Regions from separate parts of the Micromonospora sp. NPDC005174 genome, predicted to be linked through region 4. Evidence: riboswitches for the same ligand, from Rfam matches in the RefSeq annotation. Region 4 holds a riboswitch; each other region holds the start of a gene.
What was found. Region 4 has a riboswitch for cyclic di-AMP ahead of ABZU91_RS17900 (hypothetical protein). Riboswitches for the same ligand answer to the same signal wherever they lie in the genome.
Positions count from the first base shown of each region.

Region 1: it holds a riboswitch for cyclic di-AMP, as region 4 does, so the genes downstream of both, ABZU91_RS20820 (NlpC/P60 family protein) here and ABZU91_RS17900 (hypothetical protein) in region 4, are expected to answer to the same signal.
Region 2: it holds a riboswitch for cyclic di-AMP, as region 4 does, so the genes downstream of both, ABZU91_RS07010 (hypothetical protein) here and ABZU91_RS17900 (hypothetical protein) in region 4, are expected to answer to the same signal.
Region 3: it holds a riboswitch for cyclic di-AMP, as region 4 does, so the genes downstream of both, ABZU91_RS02365 (transglycosylase family protein) here and ABZU91_RS17900 (hypothetical protein) in region 4, are expected to answer to the same signal.

Region 1 is NZ_JBEXIJ010000019.1:592-8,234, forward strand. It holds gene ABZU91_RS20785 (dihydrofolate reductase family protein) at 1-326, shown strand, start outside; gene ABZU91_RS20790 (dihydrofolate reductase family protein) at 360-1,004, shown strand; gene ABZU91_RS20795 (hypothetical protein) at 1,151-1,801, shown strand; tRNA gene ABZU91_RS20800 (tRNA-Gly) at 1,876-1,949, opposite strand; gene ABZU91_RS20805 (zinc metalloprotease) at 2,152-3,135, shown strand; gene ABZU91_RS20810 (pyridoxamine 5'-phosphate oxidase family protein) at 3,213-3,761, opposite strand; gene dcd (dCTP deaminase) at 3,839-4,417, shown strand; gene ABZU91_RS20820 (NlpC/P60 family protein) at 4,478-5,518, opposite strand; cyclic di-AMP (ydaO/yuaA leader) riboswitch at 5,531-5,667, opposite strand; gene ABZU91_RS20825 (N-acetylmuramoyl-L-alanine amidase) at 5,903-7,643, shown strand, end outside.
Region 2 is NZ_JBEXIJ010000004.1:119,478-127,120, reverse strand. It holds gene ABZU91_RS07015 (carbonic anhydrase) at 97-786, shown strand; gene ABZU91_RS07010 (hypothetical protein) at 865-1,887, opposite strand; cyclic di-AMP (ydaO/yuaA leader) riboswitch at 1,891-2,022, opposite strand; gene ABZU91_RS07005 (heavy metal translocating P-type ATPase) at 2,714-4,675, shown strand; gene ABZU91_RS07000 (metal-sensitive transcriptional regulator) at 4,680-4,976, opposite strand; gene ABZU91_RS06995 (copper ion binding protein) at 5,072-5,281, shown strand; gene ABZU91_RS06990 (hypothetical protein) at 5,296-6,246, shown strand; gene ABZU91_RS06985 (heavy metal translocating P-type ATPase) at 6,259-7,643, shown strand, end outside.
Region 3 is NZ_JBEXIJ010000002.1:57,640-65,282, reverse strand. It holds gene ABZU91_RS02400 (FMN-binding glutamate synthase family protein) at 1-1,059, shown strand, start outside; gene ABZU91_RS02395 (N-acetyltransferase) at 1,133-1,666, shown strand; gene ABZU91_RS02390 (GNAT family N-acetyltransferase) at 1,663-2,241, shown strand; gene ABZU91_RS02385 (YafY family protein) at 2,136-3,110, opposite strand; gene ABZU91_RS02380 (VOC family protein) at 3,206-3,643, shown strand; gene dinB (DNA polymerase IV) at 3,701-4,888, shown strand; gene ABZU91_RS02370 (hypothetical protein) at 5,009-5,356, shown strand; gene ABZU91_RS02365 (transglycosylase family protein) at 5,431-6,108, opposite strand; cyclic di-AMP (ydaO/yuaA leader) riboswitch at 6,108-6,278, opposite strand; gene htpG (molecular chaperone HtpG) at 6,500-7,643, opposite strand, start outside.
Region 4 is NZ_JBEXIJ010000015.1:36,226-43,868, forward strand. It holds gene ABZU91_RS17865 (cellulose binding domain-containing protein) at 1-1,504, shown strand, start outside; gene ABZU91_RS17870 (hypothetical protein) at 1,736-2,143, opposite strand; gene ABZU91_RS17875 (hypothetical protein) at 2,281-2,424, opposite strand; gene ABZU91_RS17880 (STAS domain-containing protein) at 2,814-3,176, shown strand; gene ABZU91_RS17885 (hypothetical protein) at 3,192-3,377, opposite strand; gene ABZU91_RS17890 (SRPBCC family protein) at 3,508-3,960, shown strand; gene ABZU91_RS17895 (hypothetical protein) at 4,007-4,534, opposite strand; gene ABZU91_RS17900 (hypothetical protein) at 4,625-5,644, opposite strand; cyclic di-AMP (ydaO/yuaA leader) riboswitch at 5,698-5,829, opposite strand; gene ABZU91_RS17905 (SGNH/GDSL hydrolase family protein) at 6,085-7,643, shown strand, end outside.

The DNA.
Region 1 (7,643 bases), on a different contig from region 4:
TGGCCAGCGCGGTCGAGCAGGCGCGCGCCGCAGCCGGTGGCAAGAACGTCGCCGTGGCCGGCGGCGGCAGCCTGGCACGCCAGGTGCTCAAGGCCGGCCTGCTCGACGAGTTGGAGCTGCACGTCGTACCGGTCGTGCTCGGCACGGGCCTGCGCCTGCTCGACGCCGACCTCGACCTCGGCGACAAGGAGGCGATCGAGCTGACGCCGACCCGGGTCATCCACACACCGCAGGTCACCCACATCCGGTACACGGTCAACGGTCGCGCCCCGCTCGTGCTCGACGACCGGGGTCGGGGCGGCGGAGCCACGGCGACCACCAACTGACCTGCGCTTCCATCGATCCCACGAGGAGTTCGCATGCCACAGCTACTACGGGTGCAGTGCTTCAACGTCTCGCGCGACGGGTTCGGAACCGGGGAGGGACAGAGCCTGGAACGGCCCTTCGGCCACGCCGACCCCGCCCCGCTGTTCTCCTGGCGTGCCGCCACCGCCAGCTTCGTCTACCGCACCGAGCCCGGCGGCACCCGCGGCCTGGACGACTACCTGACCCGCGACGCCGAGCACAACATCGGCGCGGAGATCATGGGCCGCAACAAATTCGGCCCCCAGCGCGGGCCGTGGGAAAACCACGAATGGCAGGGGTGGTGGGGAGACAACCCGCCGTTCCACACGCCGGTCTTCGTGCTCACCCACCACGTACGGCCGTCGTTCGCCCTGTCCGACACCACGTTCCACTTCCTCGACGCCAGCCCGGCCGAGGCGCTGGCCCGGGCGAAGGAGGCAGCCGACGGCCGGGACGTACGCCTGGGTGGAGGGGTGGCGACCATCCGTGCGTTCCTCGACGCCGACCTGGTCGACACCATGCACATCGCCGTCGCGCCAGTCGACCTGCACCGGGGCGAACGGTTGTGGGAGAGCCCTGACGAGCTGCTCGACCGCTTTCACCTGGAGTCGGTGCCCAGCCCCAGCGGAGTCACCCACCTGCTGTTCTGGAGGCGGTGACGCAGACGCCGGGCTTCTAGCAGGCTGCACGTGAAGCCCGGGTAAATCGATCACCTTGAGTAACAATTCCATCACATGGAGTTGTGCACCCCTGCGTCTGGGTAACTCGGCAGTAGAAAGAAACTCACCCCTGCAGGGGAGGAACGATGACGCGGGACAAGACCACCCAGGACAGGACCACCAGGCCCAAGACCATCAGGGACAACAAGGCCGCGATGATCGGGCTTGTCGGCGTGGTCGCTGCTGCTGCCATCGGGGCACTGATCGCCGGAATCTTCGCCCTGTTCGAGCCGGACAAGGGCAGCGGGGACACGGTCAACAACAGCCCTTGCGGCGTGATCAAGGGCAGTCAGATCAACTGCAACAATCCGCAGGGTGAGCCGCTACCCACGACGAATCAGGCTCCCACCGGAACCGGGCCGTGGCCGTTTCGGACCGTCAATACCTGGGGTGAGAGCGGCGTCGACATGGGAGCGGTCGTGCGCCCCTGCAAGGAACAGGACTGCGGTTGCGACCCTACGGTCAAGTGCCGGCTGGGCGTGGCGAAGGGCAATACCACCGTGTACGCCCGATGCCTGGCTCACTCCGACTTCACCGGGGTGCCGGGCGAGGTTCAGGACACGGTCTGGTTCAAGATTGCCTGGCCCAACAACAAGCTGAAGGCGACCCAGGTGTTCGCCCCCACCGCTCACGACCAGTACTCCGGATGGGTGAAGGGCTCGACGCTGGAGCCCGAGGGGCACAACGGCAACATCCCCGTGTGCCCCGCCGAGCCGCGTGTCGAGCCCTTCAACTGACCGGACGATCTCAGCACGGTCCAGAACGACGGAAGCCCTGGGGGGACATGTGTCCTGACCAGGGCTTCCGTGCGTGGAGCGGGTGACGGGAATCGAACCCGCACTGTCAGCTTGGGAAGCTGATGTTCTGCCATTGAACTACACCCGCGAGCGGCACCACTGTACCCGAGTCGTCGCGCCCGTGCACCCAGCCACCCCCGCGCGCCAGCTGACCACGCCCACCGCGAAGAAGTTTCCAGACGGCAACATATGGCCGTTCTCAAATGCATCGATGGGTTGTAACGTCTGCCACACGTTGCCAGCCATGGCGTGACACACCCCCTGCCGCGCCGCCAGAAAGAGGTGGGCCCATGGGACTCCGTCCCAACCTGCTGACCCGGCGTGTCGCCGGTGTCGCGTCGACGACCCTCGCGCTGCTGCTCAGCACCGCTGCGGTGGGCGTCGTTCCGGCTGCTTCGGCCTCCTCCGCAGCGCCGGGCGGCGCCTGTTCGGGGCCGGCCGGCAGCCAGGCCAATGCCCGGGCGAAGCCCGGCGCCGCAGCCCTGCACGAGCCGAACGAGCTGACCGCCAAGCAGGTCCGCGAGCGGGACGCCGACCTTGCGGCGGCATTGCGTGAACGGGCCAACTACCGGGCCGGCGCCGGCGCGACGACGCTGGCCACCGTCACCATCCCGGTGGTGGTGCACGTGATCCAGGAGAACAGCACCCGGGCCGGCGGCAACATCCCGGACTCGATGATCACCTCGCAGATCAGCGTGCTCAACCAGGCCTACGCGGGCGGGACCGGCGGCGCGACCACCGCTTTCGCGTTCCGGCTCGACAAGATCAATCGGGTGACGAACACGTCCTGGTACCCGATCGTCGACGGCTCGTCCGCCGAGCGGTCGATGAAGTCGTCGCTGCGGGTCGGCGGCAAGAACACGCTCAACATCTACCTCGGTGAGCTGAGCGACGACCTGCTGGGCTGGGCGACCTTCCCGCAGCGCAACCTGAGCAGCATGGACGGCGTGGTCGTGCTGAACGAGTCACTGCCGGGCGGCACCGCCACCAACTACAACCAGGGCGACACCGGCACCCACGAGATCGGCCACTGGCTGAACCTCTACCACACCTTCCAGGGTGGCTGCGGCGGCTCCGGCGACGGCGTCAGCGACACCCCGGCCGAGGCGTCGCCTGCATACCAGTGCCCGACCGGGCGGAACACCTGCTCGGCGACCGGCCTGGACCCGATCACCAACTTCATGGACTACACCTACGACTCGTGCATGTACCAGTTCACGACGGGGCAGGCGAGCCGCATGCTGACCGCGTGGAACGCGTACCGCGCGGCGTAGCACCCCGCACGTACATCCGGTGCCGGCTCCCTCGTGACGGAGCCGGCACCGGCGTCTTTCCGAGGAACAGGCCGTGGTCAGGCGGCCGTGTACTGGACGTCACGGCTGCGGCGGGTCGGGCGCGTCTGCGGTACGGCCGGAGCCGCGACCGCCGCCGGCGGGCTCTGCGGATCGAGCCAGACCTGGACGGCCGGATGACCGACCGCGATGCCCAGGCCGTGCTGCTCACGGCGGGTCAGCATCGCCACGTCGACGGTGAACTCGAACAGCCGCCAGTCGACCCGTGGCTCCGCCCGGGCGCTCTGCGCCAGCCGGGCCACCCGAACCGGATCGGTGACCGGTCGGGCGCGGCCCGCCACGTACGCCTCGTCGTCGCTCTCCTCCGGCGGGAACGAGTGCAGCGCGTAGCGCCCGTCCCGTTCGAGGTCGCGGCGCTTCGGCGAGTCGATGATGAAGCAGAACAGACCCTCGTCGGTGATGACCGGGGAGACCGGGTGGACCCGGGGCCCACCGTCGGCGCGGACCGTGGCCAGGTAGCCGAAGCCCGGCCCGTACTGCTGCAGGAGAACGCGAATCCCATCGGCGAGGCGGGGCTCGTCGGCGGCGAAATCGGACCAGGAAGCCATGCGGGCATTCTATCGAACAAATGTACGAGGAGCGACCTCGACACGCTGGTCACCGCCCACCTCGCTAAGGTGGTCCGATGCTGCTCTCCGACCGCGACCTGGTCTCCGAGATCAAGGCCGGCACGCTGGGCCTGGAGCCGTTCGAGCCCACCCTGGTCCAACCCTCCAGCATCGACGTACGACTCGATCGGCTGTTCCGGGTCTTCAACAACCATCTCTACACCCACATCGACCCGGCCATGCAGCAGGACGACCTGACCTCGGTGGTCGAGGTGCCCGACGGCGAGCCGTTCGTGCTGCACCCGGGAGAGTTCGTGCTCGCCTCGACACTGGAGGTGATCTCGCTCGGCGACCAGCTCGCCGGCCGGCTGGAGGGTAAGTCCAGCTTGGGCCGCCTCGGCCTGCTCACCCACTCCACCGCCGGGTTCATCGACCCGGGCTTCTCCGGGCACGTGACGCTGGAGCTGTCCAACGTGGCGAACCTGCCGATCACCCTCTGGCCGGGCATGAAGATCGGCCAGCTCTGCATCTTCCGGCTGTCCTCGCCGGCCGAGCACCCGTACGGCTCGGTGGTCTACGGGTCGCGTTACCAGGGTCAGCGGGGGCCGACGCCGAGTCGTTCCTGGCAGAACTGGCGCGCCTGGCCGACGAGGTAGGAGACGACGAGGGCCCGCCGCGAGCGGATCGCGACGGGCCCCGACCGCGTCCCGCGTTTCTCAGCCGGGACGGCCGTAGCTGTGGATGGGCCCGTCGTCGGCCTTCTTCATCTTGACGGGCACCCCGGCCTGCGAGGCGTGCACCACCCAGCCGTTGCCGACGTACATGCCGACGTGGTGGATGTCGCTGTAGTAGAAGACGAGGTCACCGGGGCGCAGGTCGCCCTTGCTGACGTTCCTGGTCACCCGGCTCTGCGCGGCGGCGTTGTGCGGCAGCGACACACCGGCCTTCGCCCAGGCGGCCAGCATCAGCCCGGAGCAGTCGTACGACTCCGGCCCCTCGGCGCCCCACACGTACGGCTTGCCGATCTGGGCGCAGGCGAACTTCACCGCGATGCCGGCAGCGCCACCCGGATAGCTGGCCGGGCAGGGCGCCGGACGCAGCGGACCGCCGCCGCCGTTGCCGTACACCTTGAGGCGCTGCTTCTGCAGCCGGTCGATCTCCTCGTTGATCTGCTTCTTCTTCGCCGCCAACTGCGCCTCGGTCCGGGTCAGCTGGGCGACCATCTCGTCCAGCGGCGCCTTCTGCCGGGCCAGCTCGTCGCGGAGATCGGCGACCTGCCGGACGTCCTGCTGCTGGTTGTGGGCGAACCGGTCGAGCATCTCGAGTTGCCCGACCACCTCACTCGGCGAGCGGCTGCCGAGCATCGTGTTGACGGTCGACAGGTTCTGGCCCATGTACGCCCGTACGGCCAGCGCGCTCACCTTGTTCATCGCGGCGTCGACCTGGCGCTCCAGGGGCGCGATGCGAGCGGCGAGCGTGTCGGCCTGCTTGCGCTTGAGGGCCAGGTCGGCTCGGGTGGCGTTGTGCCGCTCGATGATCGGTTCGAGCTTGTTCCAGTCGGCGTCGATCTGCCGTTCGATCTCGGCGACGGACGGGTCGGCCTGGGCCACCGTGGCGCTGCCCGTCAGGACGACGGCGACGCCGACCAGGGCGGCGAGTGCGGTGGTGAAGCGGGACCAGCGTGGGCGCGGCGCGATCGACGTCGGGTCGGCCGGAGCCGACCGCTCGGACGACGGCCGCGGGGCATCAAGGGCCACCGGGTTCCGTACTCCTTCTTCCTGACCGCCTACCGGGTTAGCTGACGGGTTCGGGCGGGAAGTGGGCGCCCTACCGCAGTGGCTGCGGATTCACCCCAGGGAAACGTGGGTCCCCGGCTCGCTCGGAAGCGACTCGGCGGTGTCGGTCCGTTACCGCCCGGGATGGGCAGACCTGCTACCGGGCCGACAAATGACCAGAGTAGAGACGGCCGTTACCGATCCGCAACCCACGCGTCCGTGACACTCCGTACCGATTGGAGCGGGCCGCCGAGCGTAGGTGAAGGTTTCTTTCTGCATGTTTTGAAACATGGAAAGGTATTGACGTGGACTCCCGTGCGGCGCGAAGGTGACCGCACTGACACCAGTTCACATGTAGGGGGTTCGATGAAGCGTCCGACCCTGCTCGCCGTCGCGGTCCTCACCGCCACAGCGGCCGTACCACTGCACACCGGCCCCGCCTCCGCTGCGCCCGCCGCCGACCGCCAGCAGCAGTACGCTGCCGCGGCGACCGAGTACGGCGTCCCGATCGACGTGCTGCTCGGCGTCTCCTACCTGGAGTCCCGCTGGGACAGCAACGCCGGTACGCCGAGCACCAGCGGCGGCTACGGCCCGATGCACCTGACCGATGCCCGGCACGTGACCGCTCTGCCCCGACGCGGCCACCACGACGCCCCGGGGGAGGACCCGCGTGGCGACGACTCCCGCCACGCTCTGACGCCCGCCCCGGCCGCCGACCCCGCGCCGCCCACCGCCGCCCTGCAGACCGTGGACGCCGCCGCCACGCTGACCGGGGCCACGACCGAGGCGCTGCGCACCGACGCGACGACGAACATCCGGGGCGGGGCGGCGCTGCTGGCCGCGTACCAACGGGAGGTGGGCGCGCCCGTCGGCGCCGGCACCGACCCGGCCACCTGGTACGGCGCGGTGGCCCACTACGCCGGCGCGGACAGCGCCGATGCCGCGGCGGCCTTCGCCGACGAGGTCTTCACCACGATCGGCACCGGCCAGACCCGAGTGACCGACGACGGCCAGCGGGTCACGCTGCCGGCCCGCGCCGTACGACCCGAGCGATCCTGGCTGGACCGGCTGGGCCTGCGGCGACTCGCTCGCCCGGACGGACTGGAATGCCCGCCCACGGTGTCCTGTGAGTGGATCCCCGCCCCCTACGCGGCGTTCGGCGACGGCGACTACGGCAACCACGATCTCTCCGACCGGCCCGCCCGGCAGAAGATCGAGTACATCGTCATCCACGACACCGAGGCGAGTTGGGCGACCACGCTCCAACTCGTCCAGGACCCGACCTATGTGAGCTGGCACTACTCGCTTCGCTCGGTGGACGGGCACGTCGCCCAGCACGTCCGGACCAAGGACGTCGCCTGGCACGCCGGCAACTGGTACGTCAACGCCAAGTCGATCGGGCTGGAACACGAGGGCTTCGCCGCGCAGGGCACCTGGTACACCGAGGCGATGTACCGGACCTCGGCGAAGCTCGTCCGGCACCTCGCGCTGCGGCTGGGCATCCCGCTGGACCGCCAGCACATCATCGGCCACGACAACGTGCCCGGCACCACCGCGGCGACCGTGCGGGGGATGCACTGGGACCCGGGGCCCTACTGGGACTGGACGCACTACCTCGACCTGCTGCACGCGCCACGGCTCGACACCGGCACCCCGGCCACCGGGCTGGTCCGGATCGACCCCGACTACGCGACCAACCAGCCGGCGTTCACCGGCTGCGTCACCCCGGGGACGCCGTGCGCGCCGCGCGGCTCGTCGTCGGTGATCCTGCACACCGCGCCGTCGGCGGACGCGCCGCTGGTCAACGACATCGCGCTGCGTCCCGACGGCACCCCGGACACGATGGACGTGTCGGACCACGGCGCCCGCGCCTCCGCCGGCCAGACGTACGCGCTGGCCGGTCGGCAGGGCGACTGGACGGCCATCTGGTACCTCGGACAGCGGGCCTGGTTCCACAACCCGACATCCGCGCCGACCGCCGCCTGGACCGTCGGAATGGTGGTCACCCCGAAGCCCGGCCGGGCGACGATCGGAGTGTACGGGCGGGCGTACCCGGAGCAGGCGGCCTACCCGGCCGGCGTGCCCTACCAGACGATCTCGCCACTGC
Region 2 (7,643 bases), on a different contig from region 4:
CGGTGCGTGTGACCGTTGAGCGCGAGCCAGTGCCCACCGCCGGCCCGGCTGCAAAGCCCGTTGAGCAGGTCAAACGCGTGGAAACGAGGTGCGGGGATGAGCCGTTCCGGTACGCCTGGCGGGCAGCCGGGCGCACAGCGGGCTGTCGATCGATCGTCGGTCACGACCGAGCCGGCCCGAGCGTACGCCGAGCTGGCCGCCGGCAACCTCCGCTTCGTCGGTGGAGCGCCGCGCCACCCCAACCAGGACGCCGGACACCGGGCCGCCGTGGCGGACGGGCAGCACCCGTTCGCGGTGATCGTCGGCTGCTCCGACTCCCGGCTGGCCGCCGAGATCATCTTCGACCGGGGCCTGGGCGATCTCTTCGTCGTCCGTACGGCCGGGCACACCACCGGGCCGGAGGTGCTGGGCAGCGTGGAGTACGCCGTGACCGTGCTCGGCACCCCGCTCGTGGTGGTGCTCGGTCACGACTCGTGCGGCGCCGTGCAGGCGGCCCGCGAGTCCGCCGCCACCGGCATCGCGCCCCCGGGGCACCTTTCCGCGGTGGTCGACGCCGTGCTGCCCAGCCTGCGGCGCGCCACCGCCGAGGGCGTGGACGACATCGACGGCATCGTCGACATCCACATCGCACAGACCGTCGAGACACTGCTCGAGCAGTCCCCCGTGCTGGCCGGCGAGGTGGCGCGGGGGCGGTGCGCGGTGGTGGGGATGTCGTACCGGCTCGCGGCCGGAGTGGTGCGGCCCGTGACCCCCGTACCGGCCGAGGCCGCGACGACCGACGCCTGACCCGGCCGGTCCGCACCGAACACGTCCGAGGGCCGCCCCGCTGAACGCGGGACGGCCCTCGGACTGCTGATCACCGGGTCAGAGCAACGACATGTGTACGTGGTCGGTGTGGTTCGACGGCCCGCTGTACGACTTCCAGCCGGTCGCCGGCATCCAGATCTGCCGGTTCCAGATCACGTAGTAGATGCCGAGCCGGTCGGCGTTGCGGATGAGGAATGCGGCCACGTTGTTGCCGTACATGCGGGTGTCGTTGTTGTGCCACGGGCTGAAGCCGCTCTTCTGCAGCGACCAGTCACAGGCGCGGCCCTTCGGGTGCTCGTACGGTCCACCGTTGCGGTGGCAGCCCACGAACCGGTTGAACCCGGCCCGCTTGACCTCCTTGTACGCGTGCAGCGTGCGCGGCGTGATGCAGCCTGAGGTGGTCGGGTCGTCCTCGCTGCACGACTGCGCCTTCCACTCGCCGTCGGCGGTGCGACCCGGGCCGATCCGGGCGACCGGCGAGATGGCGTCGACCAGGCCACCGGTGAAGCCCTGGCCGCCGACCAGCGCGAGCGCCTTGTCCGCGTCGCGCTTGTCCTTGGCCATCAGGGCGGTCTGCTTCTGCTGCTCCCGTACCTCCGCGTCGAGGGCCAGCTTGGCCTGCTCGGCGCGGGCCTTCACGGCGTTGACCTCGGCGAGCTTCTTCTCGTTGACCATGTTCATCTCGTCGAGCGCCGCAGCCCGTTGGACGAACGAGTCCGGAGCGTCGCTCTCCAGCAGCATCGCGATCGCGCCGACACGCCCGGTCCGGTACGACTGGGCGGCGATCTGCCCGACCTGCGGGGCCAGCGCCGCCAGGTCGGCCTTGGCCCGGTCGACCTCGGCCGCCAGTTCGACCTGCCGCTTCTTGGACTTGTCCAGCTTGGACTTGGCCGCCACGTAGTCCCGGTTGGTCTGCTCGATGACGTCATTGAGCAGCTTGGGCTCGTCGCCGTCCTCCTCGTGCCCGGACGGTGTGGGGGTCGTCGGGGCGGCGTGGGCCGGGAGGGGCCCGGCGAGCACGGTCAGCGCGGCGAACACGGCCACCACGGGCGTCAACCAGCGGCGTAGGGGTGCCGTCACAATCTTCCCTTCCGTCGACCGCCGACCGGGTTAGCTGACGGGTTCGGGGCGGAAGTGGCCCCTACCGCTGTCGCGGATTCACCCCACGTACCTGGGTCCCCGGCTCGCCGGTTGGCGATTGGGCGGTGGCACCGCAGGCGCCGCTGCGCGCCTTCGTCGGTGACCGGCAGCGAGGTTACCCGAGAGTCCACCGCCTGAGCTACGTCCCGATGCCGACTAAAAGCGTCATTTCGCCATGGCGTTGAGTGACCAGTGACGCGGTTCTCAGGGCGGGTGCCCGATCCGGTCACGCTGAGGAGTGTCACCATGCCGTATCCGTGCTCCTGTTCGGCTCTGGCCACCCGGTGGCGGCGGTGGATGGGGAAGCGCCGTCTCGCGGCCACAGCACCAGCGCGACGACGACGGTTAATGCGAGACTCCCAACGATCCGGTGCGGGGTACGTGCCGGCGGGCCGTCCGGTTCAGCTCTGCGGGACGAACGCGGTGCCGAGCGCCGCAATTCGCGGGCTGACGATTCGGCGATCACGGAACGTGACCGGCGGGCCCGGTTGGCGGGCAGCGGCGCGCGACCGGGACGACACGGGCGCCCTACTGTTCGGCGGGATCGGAGGGGTCATCGTCGCAAGATGCTAACCAGCGCGCCTGGGTGTCGCAGGTCGTGGCGGAGTGTCGGACGGTCGAACCGCTGACACCGCCCCGTCGGGGGCGGGAGGGTGGAGTCATGCCCGCGCCACCGCCTGACCCCGAGCACCACCGGCACACCGCGCCGGCGACGGACCACCGCCGGCACGCCGGGCACGACCGGCACGCCGGGCACGACCCGGCGATGTTCCGTCGCCGGTTCTGGGTCTGTCTGGTGCTCACCGTGCCGGTGGTGCTGAGCAGTCACCTGGTGGTGGACCGGCTCGGGCTCCGGCTGGACGTGCCGGGTCGCTCCTTGGTGGGGCCGGTGCTCGGGTCGGTGGTGTTCCTCTGGGGTGGCTGGCCGTTCCTGGTCGGCGCGGTACGGGAGGTGCGGGATCGCACGCCCGGCATGATGCTGCTGGTCGCGATGGCGATCACAGTGGCGTACGCCGCGTCGCTGGCCACCAGCCTGGGTGCCTTCGACCTGGACTTCTGGTGGGAGTTGGCGGCGCTGGTCACCATCATGCTGCTGGGGCACTGGCAGGAGATGAAGGCCATCGGGCAGGCCCGAGGGGCTCTGGCGGCACTGGCGGCGTTGTTGCCCGACGAGGCCGAGCGCGTGGTGGCGGACGGGCAGGTCGAGCGCGTGCCGGTGGGCGCGCTGAGGGTCGGCGACGTGGCGCTGGTCCGCCCCGGAGGTCGGGTACCTGCCGACGGTCGGATCGTCGACGGCGACGCCGAGTTGGACGAATCGATGATCACGGGCGAGTCGCGCCCGGTCGCCCGGTCGGTGGGCGAACGGGTGGTTGCTGGCACGGTCGCCACCGACTCGGCGATCCGGGTCCGGGTCGAGGCGCTGGGCGACCAGACCGCGCTCGCGGGCATCCAGCGCATGGTCGCGGAGGCGCAGCGCTCGGGAGGGCAGGCCCAACTGCTCGCCGACCGGTTCGCCGCCGCGCTGTTCTACGTGGCCACCGGTATGGCCGTGCTCACCCTTGTGGTCTGGACCGCGCTCGGCGAGCCCGACCAGGCGGTGGTGCGTACCGTGACCGTTCTGGTGATCGCCTGCCCGCACGCGCTGGGCCTGGCCATCCCGCTCGTCGTCGCGCTCTCCACGGCGTCGGCGGCGCGGGGCGGGATCCTGGTCAAGGACCGGATGGCGTTGGAGCGCATGCGGACCGTCGACGCGGTGCTCTTCGACAAGACCGGCACGCTGACCCGGGGTGGGCATGCGGTCACCGACCTGGTGACGGCCCCCGGGGTGGGGCGGGACGAGGCGTTGCGGACGGCCGCCGCTGTGGAGTCCGACAGCGAGCATCCGCTGGCCTGGGCGATCGTGGCGGCGGCCGGGCCGGGCGGCCCGGCGCGGGCTGTCGACTTCCGGTCGCTGCCGGGCCGCGGGGTGCGGGCCACCATCGACGGTACGGAGTACGCGGTGGGCGGACCGGCCCTGCTGCGGGAGCGGGGCGGGCCGCTGCCGGACGATCTGCGGGAGGCGACCGGACGCTGGTCGGCACGCGGTGCCGTGGTGCTGTACCTCCTGCGGCTTCCGGACACCGTGCTCGGGGCGTTCGCGCTGACCGACGAGGTACGCCCGGAGGCCCGGCAGGCCATCGCCGAGCTGCGGGCCGCCGGCGTCCACACCCTCGCCATGATCACCGGGGACGCGCGGTCGGTGGCCGAGTCGGTGGCCGCCGACCTCGGTTTCCGGGCCGGCGTGGACGAGGTCTTCGCCGAGGTGCTGCCGGCAGACAAGGACAGCTGGGTGGCGGAACTCCAGCGGCGCGGACTGACGGTGGCGATGGTCGGCGACGGGGTGAACGACGCGCCTGCGCTGGCCCGCGCGGACGTGGGCATCGCGATCGGGGCGGGGACCGACGTGGCGATCGAATCCGCCCAGGTGGTGCTTGCGTCGTCCGATCCGCGCGGTGTCGGTGCCGTGCTGAGGCTGTCCCGGGCGTCGTACCGCAAGATGCGGCAGAACCTGGCCTGGGCCGCGAGCTACAACGTGGTGGCGCTGCCGCTGGCGGCCGGGGTGCTCGCCTGGGCCGGGGTGGCGTTGAGTCCGGCGTTGGCGGCGGTGCTGATGTCCGCGTCCACGATCGTGGTGGCGCTCAACGCCCAGTTGCTGCGCCGGGTACGCCTCGAACCGGAGCGGGAGTGACGGCTCAGCCGCGCTTCATCAGTCGGCCGACGGCCGCCATCATCTCGCTGGCCATCTCGTCGGCCCGGCCCTCGGCCGCCCCCTCGTGCATGCAGTGCCGGGCGTGCCCGTCGAGCAGGCCCAGGGCCACCTTGTCGAGCGCGGCCTGGATCGCGGAGATCTGGGTGAGCACGTCGATGCAGTAGCGGTCCTCGTCGACCATCTTCTCGATGCCCCGGACCTGCCCCTCCACGCGGCGGAGCCGCGCGAGCAGTTGGTCCTTGCTGGCGGTGTACCCGCGGATCGGGGTGGGTGCGGTCATAGCGACGAGAATAGCGTACCCCTGGGGGGTATGGTAACGTCCCTTCCTGCCGGGATACCCCCACCGGGTACCGGTACGATGAGAGGAGCGGTTCGATGGTCGACACGACGTACCAGGTGCGGGGTATGACCTGCGGGCACTGCGTCAGCGCGGTCAGCGCCGAGGTGGGCGCGATCGCGGGCGTGCGTGACGTGCGGGTCGATCTCGCCGCCGGTCAGGTCACCGTCAGCAGCGAGCAGCCCGTGGACACCGAGGCCGTCCGGGCGGCGGTCGACGAGGCCGGCTACGACCTCGTCGAGGCGTGAGCGGAGGGCCCGGGATGACCACGGTGACCAGGTTGGGCGCCTTCACCCTCGGCCTTGCGGCGATCTTCGGCGCGGCCTACGCGGTCGGTCGGGTGGTCGACCCGGCCGACCCGGTCGCGCAGAGCGTGCCCGAGGTCGTCCGCACCCCGGGCCCCACCACGAGTGACGAGACCTCCGACCTCGTTCCCGGCGGGTTGCTCGTCTCCGATCGGGGCTACACGCTCGAACCCGTCGTCGCCCCGTCCGGCGAGTTCGCGTTCCGGATCGACGGGCCGGACGGTCGGCCGGTGACCAGGTACGACGTGGCGCACGACAAGCGGATGCACCTGATCGTCGCCCGCCGGGACCTGTCCGGCTTCCGCCACGTCCACCCCGACCTCGCCCCGGACGGCACCTGGCGGGTCGACACCCCGCTGGCCGGTGCCGGGCAGTGGCGGGCGTTCGCCGACTTCACCCCGACCGGGGGCGAGCCGTTGACCCTCGGCGTCGACGTGGCCGTCCCCGGCGAGCCGACCGAAGCGCCGCTGCCCGCCCCGGCGACCAGCACCACCGTCGACGGTTACACGGTCACCCTGGCCGGCGCGCCGCAGCCGGGCCGCACCTCGGCGCTCACCCTGACGGTGAGCCGCGCCGGGCAGCCGGTCACCGACCTGGAGCCCTACCTGGGGGCGTACGGGCACCTGGTGGCGCTGCGGCGGGGTGATCTCGCGTACCTGCACGTGCACCCGGATGGGACTCCTGACGACGGACGCACACCGCCCGGCCCCGCCGTCACCTTCCTCGCCGAGGTGCCCTCGTCCGGCACCTACCGGCTCTACCTCGACTTCCAGCACGGCGGGCGCGTGCACACCGCCGAGTTCACCGTGGTCGTCGGCACCTCCACCACCACGACCGCGCCCACCCCGAGCGGACCCGCGCCGACCGGGAGCGCCGACCACGGCACCCCCGGGCACGGGCACAACTGACGGGACCAGACGATGACCACCACCAGCAGACCGCTGCCCGAGGCACCGAACCGGATCGAACTGGCGATCGGGGGGATGACCTGCGCCGCGTGCGCCGCGCGGGTCGAGAAGAAGCTCAACCGGATGGACGGGGTCAGCGCCACCGTCAACTACGCCACCGAGAAGGCGACCGTCCGGTACGCCGCCGACGTCACCCCGGACGACCTGATCGAGACCGTCCAGAAGACCGGTTACACGGCTGCGCTGCCGGCACCGCCGACCGCCGAGCCGCCGATGGAGGACCCGCTGCGCCTGCCGCGTACCCGGCTGTGGGTCTCGGCGGTCCTGAGCGTGCCGGTGGTCCTGCTCGCCATGGTGCCACCCTGGCAGTTCGACTACTGGCAGTGGCTCTCGCTGACGCTGGCCGCCCCGGTGGTCGTGTGGGGTGGGCTGCCGTTCCACCGTGCGGCCTGGACCAACCTGCGGCACGGCGCGGCCACCATGGACACGCTGGTCTCGCTGGGCACGCTCGCCGCGTTCGGGTGGTCGCTCTGGGCGCTCTTCCTCGGTGACGCCGGCATGCCCGGCATGACCCACCCGTTCCGCTTCGCCATCAACCGCAGCGACGGCGCCGGCAACATCTACCTGGAGGCGGCCGCCGGGGTCACCGTGTTCATCCTGGCCGGTCGGTACTTCGAGGCCCGGTCCAAGCGGACCGCCGGCGCGGCCCTGCGCGCCCTCCTCGAACTCGGCGCGAAGGAGGTGGCGGTGCTGCGGGACGGGGTGGAGACCCTGGTCCCGGTGGACCGGCTCGCCGTCGGTGACCGGTTCGTGGTCCGCCCCGGCGAGAAGATCGCCACCGACGGTGTGGTCGACGAGGGCACGTCCGCCGTCGACGCGAGCATGTTGACCGGCGAGTCGGTGCCGGTCGAGGTCGCACCCGGCGACGCCGTCGTCGGTGCCACGATCAACGCGGGTGGCCGGCTGATCGTCACCGCCACCCGGGTCGGTGCGGACACCCAACTGGCTCGGATGGCCGACCTCGTCGAGCAGGCGCAGAGCGGCAAGGCGGCCGTGCAGCGGCTCGCCGACCGGATCTCCGGGGTGTTCGTGCCGATCGTCATCGCCCTGGCCGTGGGCACCCTCGGCTGGTGGCTCGGCACCGGTGCCGGCCCGACCGCCGCGTTCACCGCCGCCGTAGCTGTGTTGATCATCGCCTGCCCGTGCGCCCTGGGCCTGGCCACCCCGACCGCGCTGCTGGTCGGCACCGGTCGAGGCGCCCAGCTCGGTGTGCTGATCAAGGGGCCGGAGGTGCTGGAGTCGACCCGCCGGGTGGACACCGTCGTGCTGGACAAGACGGGCACCGTGACGACCGGCCGGATGACGCTGGTGGGCGTGACGCCGGCCAGCGGCGAGGA
Region 3 (7,643 bases), on a different contig from region 4:
CTTCAGAACACCGGCGAGGGCGGCCTGTCGCCGTACCACCGCAACGGCGGTGAGCTGGTCTTCCAACTCGGGACGGCGTACTTCGGCTGCCGCGACGAACACGGCCGGTTCAGCCTCGACCGGTTGAAGGAGCTGGTCGCCGAGGCCCCCGTACGCGCGTTGGAGATCAAGCTGAGCCAGGGCGCGAAGCCGAGCCTCGGTGGACTGCTGCCCGGGGCGAAGGTCTCCGCCGAGATCGCCGCCACCCGGGGCATCCCGGCCGGGCAGGACTGCGTGAGCCCGTCGCGGCACGCCGAGTTCTCCGACTGCGACAGTCTGCTGGACTGGGTGGAGCTGCTGGCCGCCGAGACGGGCCTGCCGGTCGGCATCAAGTCGGCGGTCGGCGACCTGAGCTTCTGGCAGGAACTGGCCGGCCTGATGCGGGACACGGGTCGGGGCGTCGACTTCGTGACTGTCGACGGCGGCGAGGGCGGCACCGGCGCCGCGCCGCTGATCTTCACCGACTCGGTGTCACTACCGTTCCAGCAGGGCTTCTCCCGGGTCTACAAGGTCTTCGCCGAGCACGACCTGCACGAACAGGTGGTGTTCGTCGGCAGCGGCAAGCTCGGTCTGCCGGACAACGCCATCGTCGCCTTCGCCCTCGGCTGCGACATGGTCAACGTGGGCCGGGAGGCGATGCTGTCGATCGGCTGCATCCAGGCGCAGAAGTGCCACACCGACACCTGCCCCACCGGGGTGGCGACACAGAACGCCTGGCTGGCCCGGGGCCTCGACCCGACGCTCAAGTCCGTCCGGGCAGCCAACTACCTGGCGACGTTGCGCCGGGACCTGACCAAGGTCGCCGAGGCCTGCGGCGTCGAACACCCCAGCCTCATCGACACGGATGCCGTGGAGATCCTGGACGGCCGCACCGGCTCCAGCCCACTGCACGAGGTGTACGGGTACCGGCCGGAATGGGGGTTGCCCTCCCCCGCCGACCAGAAGGAGATCATCCGGCTGATGACCTTGGAGGCGCCCCGAGGCGGCAGCGCCCCGCCGTCGGCAACCGCCGTGGTTTGACGGACAGGCCGCACCACCCCTGGCTCGTCTGGTACACGTGGAGACCTGGGCGGGCCGCCCGTATCGTGGCGCGATGCTGATCAGACGTGAGACCCCCGCTGACGTCGACGCCATCCGGGCGGTGCACGCCGCCGCGTTCGCCAAGGCCGGCGACGATGGGAACGGCGACCGCGTACCGGTGGAGGCGACCCTGGTCGACGCGCTGCGCGCCGACGAGGGATGGCTGCCCGCGTACTCTCTGGTGGCTGTCGATTCGGACGGCCAGGTGGTGGGGCACGTGGTGGCCACGCGGGGCCGGGTGGGCGGTGAGCCGGTGGCGTTGGGCCTCGGCCCGCTCGGCGTGCTCCCCGACTGGCAGCGGCGCGGCGTCGGGAGCGCGCTGATGCACGCGGTGCTCGGCGCGGCCGATGCGCGGGACGAGCCTCTCGTGGTGCTGCTCGGGCATCCCGACTACTACCCGCGCTTCGGGTTCGGGCCTGCCGTCGACCTGGGCGTCACCCCGCCGCAGCCGTGGGGGCCGCAGTACTTCATGGCCCGTCCGATGACCGGGTGGCGCGACTCGATCCGGGGCGAGTTCCGCTACGCACGCCCGTTCGACGACCTGTGACCACACCGCGCCTCCGCCGCCGACGTGCCGCCGACCTCGACGGGTGCGTCGCGGCGCTCGCCGAGGTTCACCGGGTCGACCGTTACCCGGTGAACTGGCCCGCCGACCCGCACCGTTGGCTACGCGAGCCGCGCCCGGCGGACGCCTGGGTCGCTGTCGACGACGCGGCGGTTGTCGGGCACGTCGCGGTGCATCGGGTGCCCAACCGGGCGGACACGCCGTCGGCTCCACCGACGGCCGAGGTGGCGCGTCTCTTCGTGGTGCCGAGCGCCCGAGGGTTGGCGCTGGGCGGTGCGCTGCTGGACCGGGTTCGCCAGTGGGCGAGCGCGCGTGGGACCGACCTGGTGCTGGAGGTGACGTCTGACGACGCCGCGGCGGTGGCCCTCTACGAGCGCACCGGGTGGCGGTACACCGGGAGCAGCACCGCGGCGTGGACAGCACCGGACGGCAGCGCGGTGTCGCTGCGTCACTACACGCTGTCCTGTGACGCCGTGCCGGCCATCGCCGCGAGCCGCCGGGCGAGCAGGGCTGCCGCGTCGCGCAACTCCGGCGGCTCCACCACCTCCACCTCGTAACTCAGACGGGCGAGGTGCGCGGCGAGCCAGTCCAGGCGCTCCCCGCCGACGATCAGCACGCACCACCCGTCGCGGTCTTCCTCGACCCGCCCCACCTGGGGCGGCACCAGCTTGCGCACCTGGTCGACCGTCGCACGCACGCGTGCCCGGGCGAGATAGCGGTACGACGCCTCGGTCACGGCCCGCTGCACGAAGGCGACCGGGTCCGGATGCTCGCGCGTCCGGAAACGCCAGGTCGTCGCGACAGCGGCAGCCATCCGGTCCAGGCGGAACGTCCGCCAGTCGTCGCGGTCCACGTCCCAGGCCATCAGGTACCAGCGGCGACCTGTCGTGACCATCCGGACCGGCTCGACCGTCCGCTCGTGTCGCCCACCGTTGCGTGTCTCGTAGGTGAAGCGCACCCGTACGGCATCGCGGCAGGCCCGGGCCAGCGTCACCAGCACCTCGGCGTCGACTTCGGCCACCGGACCCATGAGCGTCTCCGTGGAACCGTGCACCGCCCGTACCTCGGCGCGCAACCGTGCCGGCATGACCTGGTCGAGCTTCGTGAGGGCCCGAAGGGCCGCCTCGCCCGCGCCGGCGATCGTGCCGCCCGAGGCGAGGCGCAGCGAGACCGCCGTCGCGATCGCCTCCTCGTCGTCGAGGAGCAACGGTGGCAGGCGGGTGCCCGCACCGAGCTGGTAGCCACCACCGACGCCCGGCGCCGCATGCACGGGATAGCCCAGCGCGCGCAGTCGCTGCACGTCACGGCGTACGCAACGGTCGGTGACACCGAGTTCGGCGGCGAGGTCCCGAGCCGTCCAGGATGGCCGCTGCTGGAGCAGCGCCAGCAACCGCAACACCCGCTCGGTCGTCGCCTCGACGGTCACGCACCGATCGTTACACGAATTGCGGAACGCTTCTGTCCGCTATCCACGAGAGGCTGGACCCATGACCGACCAGGATCACGAGACAGGGAGCTGACATGGCCCGCGACATCCAGATCACCCTCGACTGCGCCGACCCCGCCGCGTTGGCGGCGTTCTGGGCCGAGGCACTCGGCTACCAGGTGCAGGACCCGCCCGGGAACTTCGAGTCCTGGGAGCAGGCGCTCGACGCGATGGGGGTGCCGCCGGAGCACCGCAACGACGCGTCGGCGGTGGTCGACCCCGAGGGTTCGCGACCACGGCTGTTCTTCCAACGGGTCCCCGAGCCCAAGCAGGTCAAGAATCGCGTACACATCGATGTGCGGGCCGCACCCGGACTGGAGGGTGACGAGCGGATGGCGGCCCTGGAGAAGGAGGCCGAGCGGCTCGCCGCGCACGGCGCCACCCGGCTCAGCCGCCACGAGCCCGCTCCCCCGCTGGGTGCCGGTCACCTCGTCATGGCCGACCCGGAGGGCAACGAGTTCTGTCTCGACTGACGCCACGTCCGCGCAGGTCACTGCCGCGACCACCGGATGCCGTGCGAACATGTGTACGTGTCGCCCGGTGCCAACATCCTGCACGCCGACCTGGACGCCTTCTACGCGTCGGTCGAGCAGCGCGACGATCCACGCCTGCGCGGCCGGCCGGTGATCGTCGGCGGGGGCGTGGTCCTCGCGGCCAGCTACGAGGCGAAGGCGCGGGGCGTCCGCAGCGCGATGGGCGGCCAGCAGGCACGCCGGCTGTGTCCGGACGCGATCGTGGTGCCGCCTCGGATGTCGGCGTACACGGCGGCGAGCCGCGCGGTCTTCGAGGTCTTCCGGCAGACCACTCCGCTGGTCGAGGGGATCTCCATCGACGAGGCGTTCCTGGACGTGGGCGGCCTGCGGCGGCTGGTCGGGTCACCGGCCGACATCGCGGCGCGGCTGCGCCGGGAGGTCCGTGAACGGGTCCACCTTCCGATCACGGTGGGTGTGGCCCGCACGAAGTTCCTGGCGAAGGTGGCCAGCGGGGTGGCGAAACCGGACGGCCTGCTGGTGGTCGCACCGGACGCCGAGGTGGCGTTCCTGCACCCCCTCCCGGTCGAACGGTTGTGGGGCGTCGGCCCGGTCACCTCCGCGAAGCTGCGGGAGCACCGGATCCGTACCGTCGGCGACGTGGCCCGGCTCGGTGAGGCCGCGCTGGTGTCGCTGCTCGGGTCCGGTGCCGGTCGGCACCTGCACGCGCTGGCGCACAACCGTGACCCACGCGCGGTGCAGGTCGGTCGCCGACGCGGCTCGATGGGTGCCCAACACGCGCTGAGTCGTACCCCGCACGCCCCGGCGGAACTGGACGCCATCCTCGCCGGTCTGGTCGACCGGGTCACCCGCCGGATGCGCGCGGCCGGGCGGTCCGGTCGCACCGTGGTGCTGCGGTTGCGCTTCGGCGACTACAGCCGGGCGACCCGCTCGCACACCATCGGCAAGGCGACCGCGGACACGACGCCGCTGCTCGCCGCGGCGCGCGCGTTGCTGCGGGCGGCCCGGTTCGAGATCGACGGTCGTGGTGTCACGCTGATCGGTGTGTCGGTGGGCAACCTGGACGACAGTCCGGTCCAGCCGGAGTTGCCGTTCCACCGCGACCCGGGCGCGGAGTTGGACGCAGCGGTCGACGCGGTCCGCGACCGGTTCGGCTCGACGGCGCTCACCCGTGCGGTCCTGCTCGGCCGGGAGCCGGGTGTCGAGATGCCGCTGCTGCCGGATTGACCGATCTGCGTGCGGTGTCCACGCGCCCAGTTGCGACAGGAGACACATCACAGCAGGTCGGCGGTTTAGCCGGCAGCCGACGGGTGACCCTTGTGGGGTACAGCCTGACGAGGGGGGCACATGTCCGACGACACCAGCAACCGATCGAGCCGCCGCGCCGAACGCCCGCACGACGTGACCGACCCGCTGCTCTGGCAGCTCGCGGTCGACGTGCTCGAGGCCCACGAGCCCGACGACGAGGGGCACTGCCGCAATCTCCAGTGCGCCGGCCAGGCCTGGCCGTGCGCGGCCCGCACGAGCGCCGAGCAGTCGGTGCGGCTGGCCCGCAGCACCCCCGACTCGGCCGAGATGACCGTCGACGGTGACGCCGCCGGCACCGGCTGGGCGACCGCGCCGGCACCGCGCTGGGGCTGGAACGGCGAGGCGGCAGCGCGCCGCGAGCCGAGGAAGGCCGCCTCGGCGGCGTGACGCGTACCGCGCGGAGACCAGCAGACGAACGAACGCTCGGCCGGTGACCCGGCCGAGCGTTCGTCTGTCGAGCGTCAGAGAGCGAGTCGCTGGCCCGGGAGGATCAGCCCCGGGTCGGCGCCGACCAGCTGCCGGTTGCGCTCGTACAGGGCCTGCCAACCGCCGGCCTGGCGGTGCCGCTCGGCGATCTCCGACAGGGTGTCGCCCGGCTTGACCACGTACGTGTCGCCGCTGGCCGCCGGGGCGGTCCGCTCGTGATTACGGGTCGCCGGCTGGTCGCCCCGCGACGACCGCTCCTTGCCGGCGGTGGACTTCGACGAGCCGGTGGACGACTTCGTCGAGGGCTTCGCGGTGGACTTGGTCGACGTCGTGGCGGAGCCGCCCGACGAGCCGCCCTTGCGGCCGCAGGTCGGCCACGCGCCGATGCCCTGCCCGTCGAGCACCTTCTCGGCGATCGCGATCTGCTCCCCGCGGCTGGCCAGGTCGGCGCGGGCGGCGTACTTCGTGCCGCCGTAGCCGGCCCAGGTGCCCTGGGAGAACTGCAACCCGCCGTAGTAGCCGTTACCGGTGTTGATCTTCCAGTTGCCGCCGGACTCGCACTGGGCGACCGCGTCCCAGTTGACGCCGGCCTGGGCCGGAGCCGCCGGGCCGAAGAGGGCGACGGCGCCGGTGACCGCGCCGACGGCCAGGGTGCCGACGGCGACGCGGCGGGTGGTGACCCGTCGATGACGGGGTGTGTACGCAGACGTCATGGTTCGTTCCTCCACGCCGGCGAGGTGAGCTGTCGGGTTCGGGCCGAGGAGCCCGGCCGCACGGTGGCGGCTTCACCCCGAGGTGACATGCACCGAGGAACGTTGGGTCCCCCGCTCCTGCCCGGGTTCTGTTTCCGACGACCGGGGGCAGGATTTGGCGTTGCCGGTCGCGGCGTCCACGGTGGTGGACCCGACCGACGGTAGGCACGGTCGGTGACGGTCGCCCACCGCTTGTGAAGTTGTTCACCGGCCTACGCGGGGCGCTCCGGCCAGCGGTTGCGGACGACGTCCACCTGTGCACCGACCATGATGGACCGTTTCCGATCAGGGTCGACGTCCACCTGCCAACCGGCCGGCGGACCCCCGGATCGGGTCCGCCGGCCGGGGGTGATCAGAGAGTGCGCGCCAGCCGGTCCGCGAGCGTACGGGTGAAGCGTGCCGGATCGGCCAGCTCACCGCCCTCGGCGAGGACCGCCAGGCCGTACAGCAGCTCGGCGGTCTCGGTCAGCGCCTCCGAGGAGTCGCCCTGCTCGTGGGCCTTGCGCAGCCCGGCGACCAGCGGGTGACCAGGATTGATCTCCAGGATCCGCTTGGTCGTGGGGACCTCGTGCCCCATCGCCCGGTACATCTTCTCCAGCGTCGGCGTGAGGTCGTGCGCGTCGCCCACCACGCAGGCCGGCGAGGTGGTCAGCCGCGACGACAGCCGGACCTCCCGGACACTGTCGGCGAGGGTCGTGCCGAGCCACAGCACCAGCGCGCCGAACTCCTGCCGCTGCTGCTCGCGCTCGGCCTCGGCCTGCTGCTTCTCCTCGTCGGTGTCGAGGTCGACCTGGCCCTTGGCGATCGAGCGCAGCGGCCGGCCGTCGTACTCGCCGACCCGCTCGATCCACACCTCGTCGACCGGGTCGGTGAGCAGCAGCACCTCGTGACCCTTGGCCCGGAACGCCTCCAGGTGCGGGGAGTTCTCGATGGTGGCCCGGGACTCGCCGGTGGCGTACCAGATGTCGGTCTGGCCGTCCTTCATCCGCGAGACGTAGCCGGCCAGGTCGGTGGGCTCCGCCGCGTCGTGGGTGGAGGCGACCGACAGGATCTCCAGCAGGGTGTCGCGGTTGTCGGTGTCGTCGATCAACCCCTCCTTGACCACCGCGCCGAACTCGGTCCAGAAGGTGCGGTAGCGCTCGGGGTGGTTGGCCTTCAGGTCCTTGACCGTGGCGAGCACCTTGCGGACCAGGCGGCGGCGGACGATCTGGATCTGCCGGTCCTGCTGGAGGATCTCGCGGGAGATGTTCAGCGACAGGTCGTGCGCGTCGACGACACCCTTGACGAAGCGCAGGTATGTCGGGACCAGCGCCTCGCAGTCGTCCATGATGAACACGCGCTTGACGTAGAGCTGGACGCCGCGGCGGCCCTGCGGGGAGAACATGTCCAGTGGGGCGTGGCTGGGCAGGAACAGCAGCGCCTCGTACTCGAAGGTGCCCTCGCCCTTCATGTGCACGACCTCGAGCGGGTCCGCCCAGTCGTGGCTGACGTGCTTG
Region 4 (7,643 bases):
GATGAACGAGTCGGTGGAGATCGACCCGCACGACTCCAACCGGATGATGTACGGCACCGGCGCCACCATCTACGGCACCACCGACCTCACCAAGTGGGACACCGGTGGTCAGTTCACGATCCGGCCGATGGTCCGCGGCCTGGAGGAGACCGCCGTCCTCGACCTCGTCAGCCCGCCCAGCGGCGCGCCGCTGATCAGCGCGCTCGGCGACGTCGGCGGCTTCCGGCACGTCGATCTGGACACCATCCCGTCGATGCTGTTCACCCAGCCGGTCTTTACCAGCACCACGAGCCTGGACTACGCCGAGAGCAAGCCGGCCACACTGGTCCGCGCCGGTAGCTTCACCGACTCCGACCGGCCCAACGACAGCCACGTCGCGTTCTCCACCGACGGCGGGGCCACCTGGTTCCAGGGCACCGAGCCGTCCGGTGTCAACGCCGGCGGCACGGTCGCCGCGGCCGCCGACGGCGGCCGTTTCGTCTGGTCGCCCGGCGACGTGGGCCAGCGGGTGGTCTACTCGGTCGGCTTCGGCAACTCGTGGGCGGCGTCCAGCGGCATCCCGGCGAACGCGACAATCGAGTCCGATCGCGTCGACCCCAACCGGTTCTACGGCTTCAGCGGCGGGCGGTTCTACCTGAGCACCAACGGCGGTGCGACCTTCACCGCGACGGCGGCGACCGGCCTGCCCACCTCCGACGTGCGGTTCAAGGCGCTGCCCGGTCGCTCGGGCGAGTTGTGGCTGGCCGGCCCGGGTGGACTCTGGCGGTCCACCGACTCCGGTGCCAGCTTCACCAAGCTGGGCGGCGTCAGCGCCTCCGGCAACGTCGGCTTCGGCAAGGCGGCCCCCGGGCGGACGAACCCCGCCGTCTTCCTCTACGGCACCGTGGACGGCCAACCCGGCGTGCACCGCTCCGACGACGGCGGCACGACGTGGGTACGCATCAACGACGACCGCCACCAGTACGGCAACCCGACCGAGGCGCTCACCGGCGACCCCCGGGTCTACGGCCGTGTCTACCTGGGCACCAACGGTCGCGGCATCCTGGTCGCCGACCGCACCGGCGGCACACCGACGACCCCGCCCCCCACCACGCCGCCCCCCACCACGCCGCCCCCCACCACGCCGCCTCCGACCACGCCGCCTCCGACCACGCCGCCCCCCACTACGCCGCCCCCGACGACCACGCCGCCCCCGGTCGGTGGCTGCGCGGCGACCTACCGGGTCACCGGCTCCTGGTCGGGTGGATTCCAGGCCGAAGTGGTGGTCAGCAACCCCGGCACCAGGCCCATCGCCGGCTGGACGCTTGCCTGGACCTTCCCCAACGGCCAGCGCATCAGCCAACTGTGGGGCGGCACCCACACCCAGAACGGGGCGGTCGTCTCGGTCGTGGACAGCGGCTGGAACGGCGCGCTCGGCGCCGGGGCCAGCACCACCATCGGCTTCCTCGCCTCCTGGACCGGCACCAACTCGCCGCCGACGGCGGTGACCTGCACGAGTCGCTGACCCGGTGGCCCGGCGTCGTCCGGGCCACCCGAGAACACCGGTCCGCCGGGGCTGCCTGAGGGGTCCGGCACCCCGGCGGACCGGGCACAAGCCACCGGCCCAGCACCGCCACCCGATGCGAGCGGGCCCCGCCGACGCGATGTCGACGGGGCCCGCTCGCTCACCGTGTGCCAGGGCGTGTGTCAGAGCCCTTGGCCGGTCTCGGCTCGACCGAGGACTTCGACAAACGCCCTAGTCGTCCAGGCCGACGGGGGAGTTGGGGCGGTCGACGTCGACGAACTCGACGTCGTCCACCGCGCGGTCGTCTCGACTGCCGGCTGCGCGGGCGGCGGAGCCGACGGCCCAGCCGACCGCCGCGCCGACCAGCGCGGCGCCGATCAGCAGCGTCCACGGCAGCGCCGGCTGGCGGCCGGCAAGCGCGTCGAAGGCGCGCGAGGCGCGACGCCGTGCCTCCTCCGCCGCCGAGCCCACCAGGTCACCGGCGCCGTCGGCGAGGTCGCCGCTGCTGCGACGGGCCGACCGCGCGGTGTCCAGGACACTGTCTCCCGCGGAGCTGACGGCGGAGAGCAGTTGCTCCCACGCCTGGTCCGCAATCCGCTCCGGCTTGCTGCGCCGGTCCAGCAGGTTCGTTCCGAACATCGTGGTTACCTCCTCAGGTGCCGAAGCCGCCGGCCACTTCGGACCTCGGCGTCCGTCCAGCGCGACACGGTTCGCTGATTGCGCAGTGCCCCAGGCCGGTCCGGCGCAAACCCGGTCCGGCGTACCCTGCGGCCGGGTCAGCGCACCGCCACTGCGGCCACGCCACGTGCAAAATCGTCGTCATCGTCGTCGTCATCGTCGTCTCCGCCGCCGAAACCGCAGGCCAGTACGAGGGCGAGCAGGAGACCGACGCCGGCCAGCCCGGCCAGTCGCTTGATCATCGAAGGTCCTCTCCGTCACGGTGGGTGCCCCGGCCGATGCTAGACAGCGCCGGCAAGCACCTGGCCGGGTCGCACCGCGCTGGGCTGTGCGACACGCCGAGCCCAGGCCGGGACGGGCGTGCGGGGCGGGACGGATGTCGGGCTCGCCGCGCCGCGACCGCTACCCTGGTCCGGCGACGCGTCGGTTCCGACCGATGGTCGACTGATCAGATAACGAAAAGTATTGAATGATCAGATGCCGAAAAGTGGGGATATGGGCGACTTTGTGCGCCCGGATCCGTGAATTGCTCATCCCGAGGGGTGGCGACCGAGGCCGTTGGAGGAATACTCTCGGTCGCGGCCCGCGTACTGATGAGGCGCCCGGGGGACGGGCGGGTGGAGGTGCTCGCGTGAGCCTGTCGATCGTGAAGTCGGTCCTGTCCGGTGGTGTCGTCGAGATCGCCCCACGGGGTGAGATCGACGTCGACACAGCGTACGAGGTTCGTGAGGCGATTGCGGAGGTGCTGGCCAAGAGCCGGCCGCTCCGCATCGAGCTGAACATGAGGCTGGTCACCTTCATCGACTCCGTGGGCATCAGCGCCATGGTCGCCGGCTTCCAGACCGCCGAGGTCAGCGGCGTCAAGCTGGTCGTCACCGAGCCGAGTCGGTTCGTGCACCGTCAGCTCTGGGTGACCGGCCTGCTCGGTCTCTTCGGCGCGCCGGAGCCCTACTTCGCCGGAGCCGCCACCCGCGAGGTGCTTCCCGGCGCCTGAGTGCGGCCACCACCGTCAGGACTGCTCGTCCAGACCGGTGAGGTCCACGTCGGTCACCTCGGTCACCGCCCCGAGCGCCAGGTTGTACACCTCGTCCAGCTCGTGGCGACTCAGGCGCTCATCGGGCACGTCCACGACCTCCTGCCGGGAGTCGTCCCGCCCGTCGTGCACGTACCCGCCGCTGCCGGAATCGCGGACCACGGCGTCCCCATCAGCCGGCCGTGGTGGGAACGCTGCGCGGATACCGGGACAACGCACGGTGTCCGTCCGGCCGATGCCAGCCGGGCGGGGGTACGGGACCATCGTGCGACCAGCGACGTCGGGAGACGGTGTGCTCAGCAGCGATACCTTCAGCTACACCGTCCAGGCCCGCTGCACACGTGCCGAGGCGGCGGCGTTGTTGAGCGACCTGACGCTTCAGGGTGAGCTGCATCCCCTGATCATCCGGGTCCGCGAGGTGGCGCCTCGTCCGGGCGCCCGCGCCAGCTACACGATCAACGACAGGCTGGCGGCCGGCCCGCTGCGCTTTCGCACCACCTACCAGGCGGACGTGCTGGTCAGTGAACTCGACGAGATCGTCACCGTGGCCCGCCAGTGGCCGGCCACCACCGTGCGCAACCACACCCGGCTGCGTGCCGACTCGGACGGGCTGATCCGCATCGACGTCGACATCACCCTGAGGGCGCCGACACCCCTGTTCCGGTACGCCTTCCGCCAGGCCCGGGCCGCCCACCTCGCCCTGGCGGCACGCCTCGCCACGGTCCTGGACACGCACGCGGCATGATCGCGCTCGATCCAGGAAGGAGTGGCGTCGACGCGGCTCGTGGCCACTACTTCCTGGTTGTCGCCTGACCCAACGCCGCGCCCCGTGCGGGCCGCACCTGCGCCGTGCCGCGCCGGGGTAGGCGTCCCCAGGGCTTGTACGTGGAGAGCACCGTCGCGATGATCATGAGGGTGGTCGACACCGCCGGCGCGATCACCAGGTCGGCGCGGCCCCGGGCGGGTAGCGCGGCGCCCAGCGCGCCAGCCTCCCGCAGGTTCGGGGTGAGCAGGAACAGCACCAGCCCGACCATCACCGTCGTGATGACGAGCTTGATGAGCACCCACCGGTAGCGCAGCAGGCCCCAGGGAGTGAGCAGGGCGCTGGCGACGCCGACGAGCCAGACGAGCACGCTCAGCGGCGCGAAGAGCACGGTGCCGACGAGCCTGGCGACCGGGTAGACCACGTTCGGATCGGCGCCGCGTTGTGCCGCGATGCCGAGAGTGAGCAGCACCAGGTCGGTCCCCAGCCAGCCGAGGGACGTGACCAGGTGCAGGGTGAGCAGTGCCTTGCGGGTGGCGGGCGCGATTCTCGGCATACCGGAATGCTCCCGGCCCGGCCCGCGGTCGTCGTCCGACCGCCGACGACGTCCGGGGTACGCCCGCTGACGTACCCCGGACGGTCCCGGTCAGTACACCGACAGGTGTACGTGGTTGGTGTGGTCGCTGGAGGGGTCGCCACCCGCCCCGCTGTACGACTTCCAACCGCTGCTGGGCAGCCAGATCTGGCGGTACCAGATCACGTACAGCACCGCGAGCCGGTCGGCGTTGCGGATGAAGTACGCGGCCAGGTTGTTGCCGTACGTCTTGTCGGCACCGCTGGCGTCCCCGCCGAACCCGCCCTTCGCCGCGGCGAAGTCGCAGGCCCGGCCCTTGGGGTGCTCGCCGGAGCCGCCGGAGCGGTGACAGGAGACGTAGTGGGTGAAGCCGGCGGCCTTGGCCTGGTTGAGCGCGTGCAGGGTGCGGGGGGTGATGCAGCCGCTGGCCGGGGTGGGGTCGTCGATGCTGCACGACTCGGACGGCCAGGAGCCGTTGGAGTTGCGCGGGGCGGGCTGGGCGTTGGCGGTGGAGGTGCCGCGGTTGGAGCTGGTGTCGGCGGCGGTGGTGCGCGCCTTCGTGGTGGCGACGGTCAGGGCCCGCTCGGCCTGCTCCTTGCGCTTGGCCATCACCTCGACCTGCTTGCGCTGTTCACGGATCTCGCCGTCGAGGGCGACGCGGGTGCGGTTCGCCTCGGCCCTGATGGTGTGCAGGTCCCGCAGCACCCGGTCCTCGTTGGCGGCCACCACGTCCAGCGCGGCCGCCCGGTCCATGAAGCCCTCGGGAGTGTTGCTGTTCAGCAGGGCCGAGACGGTGCCGAGGCGGCCGGTCCGGTACGCGACGCCGGCGATCTCGCCGACCTTGCCGGTGCGGACGGTCATCTCGGCCTCGGTGGTCTTCAGCTTGACCGCGAGTTGCTGTTGCCGCTGGACTGAGGTGTCCAGGGCGCGCTTCGCGTCCAGGTAGCCCTTGCTGGCCGCATCGAGCTGGGCCCGCAGCGCGGGTGTGCCGCCCTCCTCGTCGCTGTCGGGCGCTGCGGCGGCCCGCAGGCCGCCGGGGGGAGCGGCGGTGGCGGCGCCCACCGGGAGCGCGATGCCGAGAGTGACCATCATGACGATCAGGGCCGCGAGTCGGGCGGCGGGTGGTCGTGCTGGTGCCACTACGCATGTCCTTCCGTCAGCCGCCGACCGGGTTAGCTGACGGGTTCGGGACGGAAGATCCCTACCGCTGACGCGGATGCACCCCAGGAACATGGTTCCCCGGTTCGCCCTGTCGGGCGATTAGGCGGCGGCCACCACCGGCGCCGGGAGGCGCCGCCGGGTGGAGGCCGGGACCGAGCTTACCGGTATCCCTGGGGCTGGTTGTAGTCAATGTGACGGAAGGTGTCTCCGCCGCCACCATCGGTCGATGGTCTGCCCTGAGGTCCCTCTCGCGGCTCATGGGTGCTGGAGCGTGCGTCCCGTTTCGGGGACCTCCTGTACTGCTCACGCTGCCGGTAGGGTTTTTTTGTTTGGGCCGAGTGGCCAATCGACTTATCAGGATGGATCTAGTAGTGAAGCTTCGCAGATCGTTGGTTGTCTCGACGGTTGCCGTGCTCGTCGCGGCCGCCGTCATTCAGCCCGGTACGGGCGGCGCGGCGGCGTCCGCCACGACCACGGCAACAACCGCAACCGCAACCGCAGCCGACGGGTGGACCGGTACCTGGTCGACGGCGTACGAGAATGCCGGTGGGGTCTTCCCGGCGCAGACCACGACCCGCCAGATCGTGCGCACGAGCATCGGTGGCACACAGGCCCGACTTCGGCTGTCCAACGTGTTCAACACCAAGGCGCTGACGCTGCAGGACTTCCACGTGGCGCGTCGGTCCTCCGGCTCGTCGATCGTTTTGTCCACCGACAAGGCGGTGACCTTCGGTGGGAAGTCGTCGGTGACCATCCCGGCCGGCGGCGAGGCGGTCAGCGACCCGGTGTCCTTCCAGGTGCTCGCCGAGTCCGACGTGGCGATCAGCTTCTACGCGCCCACCAGGGCCGAGAACGTCTCCAGCAAGCAGTTCGCCTTCTCCGACCAGTACATGGCCAACGGCAACGTCGTCGGCGCCCAGTCGCTGTCGGTGATCCAGCAGTTCTCCAGCTACTTCATCGTCTCCGACCTGGAGGTGATCAACAGTGCCGCGACGGGCGCGGTGGTCACCCTGGGCGCGTCGATCACCGAGGGGCACAGCTCGTCCTACAACACCAACCACCGGTACCCGAACCTGCTGGCGGCCCGCCTCAACGCGTCCGGCCGCACGGTGGGGGTGCTCAACGAGGGCATCGCGGGCAACCAGCTCCTGGGTGTCGGGACCGGGCCGAGCGCGCTGGACCGCTTCGACCGGGACGTTCTCGGCCGGTCCGGGGTACGGTCCGTGATCTTCGCGGACAACCCGATCAATGACCTGGCCAGCGGCCGGGAGCCGACCGGCACGCAACTGATCAACGGACTCCGGCAGCTCATCGCCAAGGCCCACGGCGCCGGCATCGCCTTCTACTGCGCCACCCTCACCCCGTTCAACGGGCACTGGGCCTGGTCCGCGTCCCACGAGACCGCACGCAGCGAATACAACACCTTCGTCCGTAGCTCGGGTTCCGGTTGCGACGCGTACGTCGACTTCGACGCCGCCACCCACGACCCGTCCGCACCGACGAAGTTCCGGTCGGACATGGACTCGGGCGACCACCTGCACCCCAACGACCTGGGTATGGAGGCGATGGCGAACGCCATCCCGCTCACCCTGTTCGGTGCCGGCGCACCGGTTCCGACGCCGCTCACCCTGGCCCAGGCGGTCAACAACGTGGCGGTCTCCGCCGACGCCAACACCAATCCGGCGGACTTCGACGGCGGGGGCGCGAGCTTCTCCGCCGAGGCTCTGGCGACTGCCAAGCTGGTCCGCGGTGCGACTGTCACCCTCAACGGTGTCAAGCTCACGTGGCCGTCGAGCGCCGGTACCGGCCAGCTGGACAACGTCATCGCCACCGGCCAGACCGTCACGGTGTCCGGTTCCGGTAACACCCTCGCGTTCCTCTTCTCGGCGGCTCACGGCCAGGGCACCGGCACCGGCACGATCACGTACAC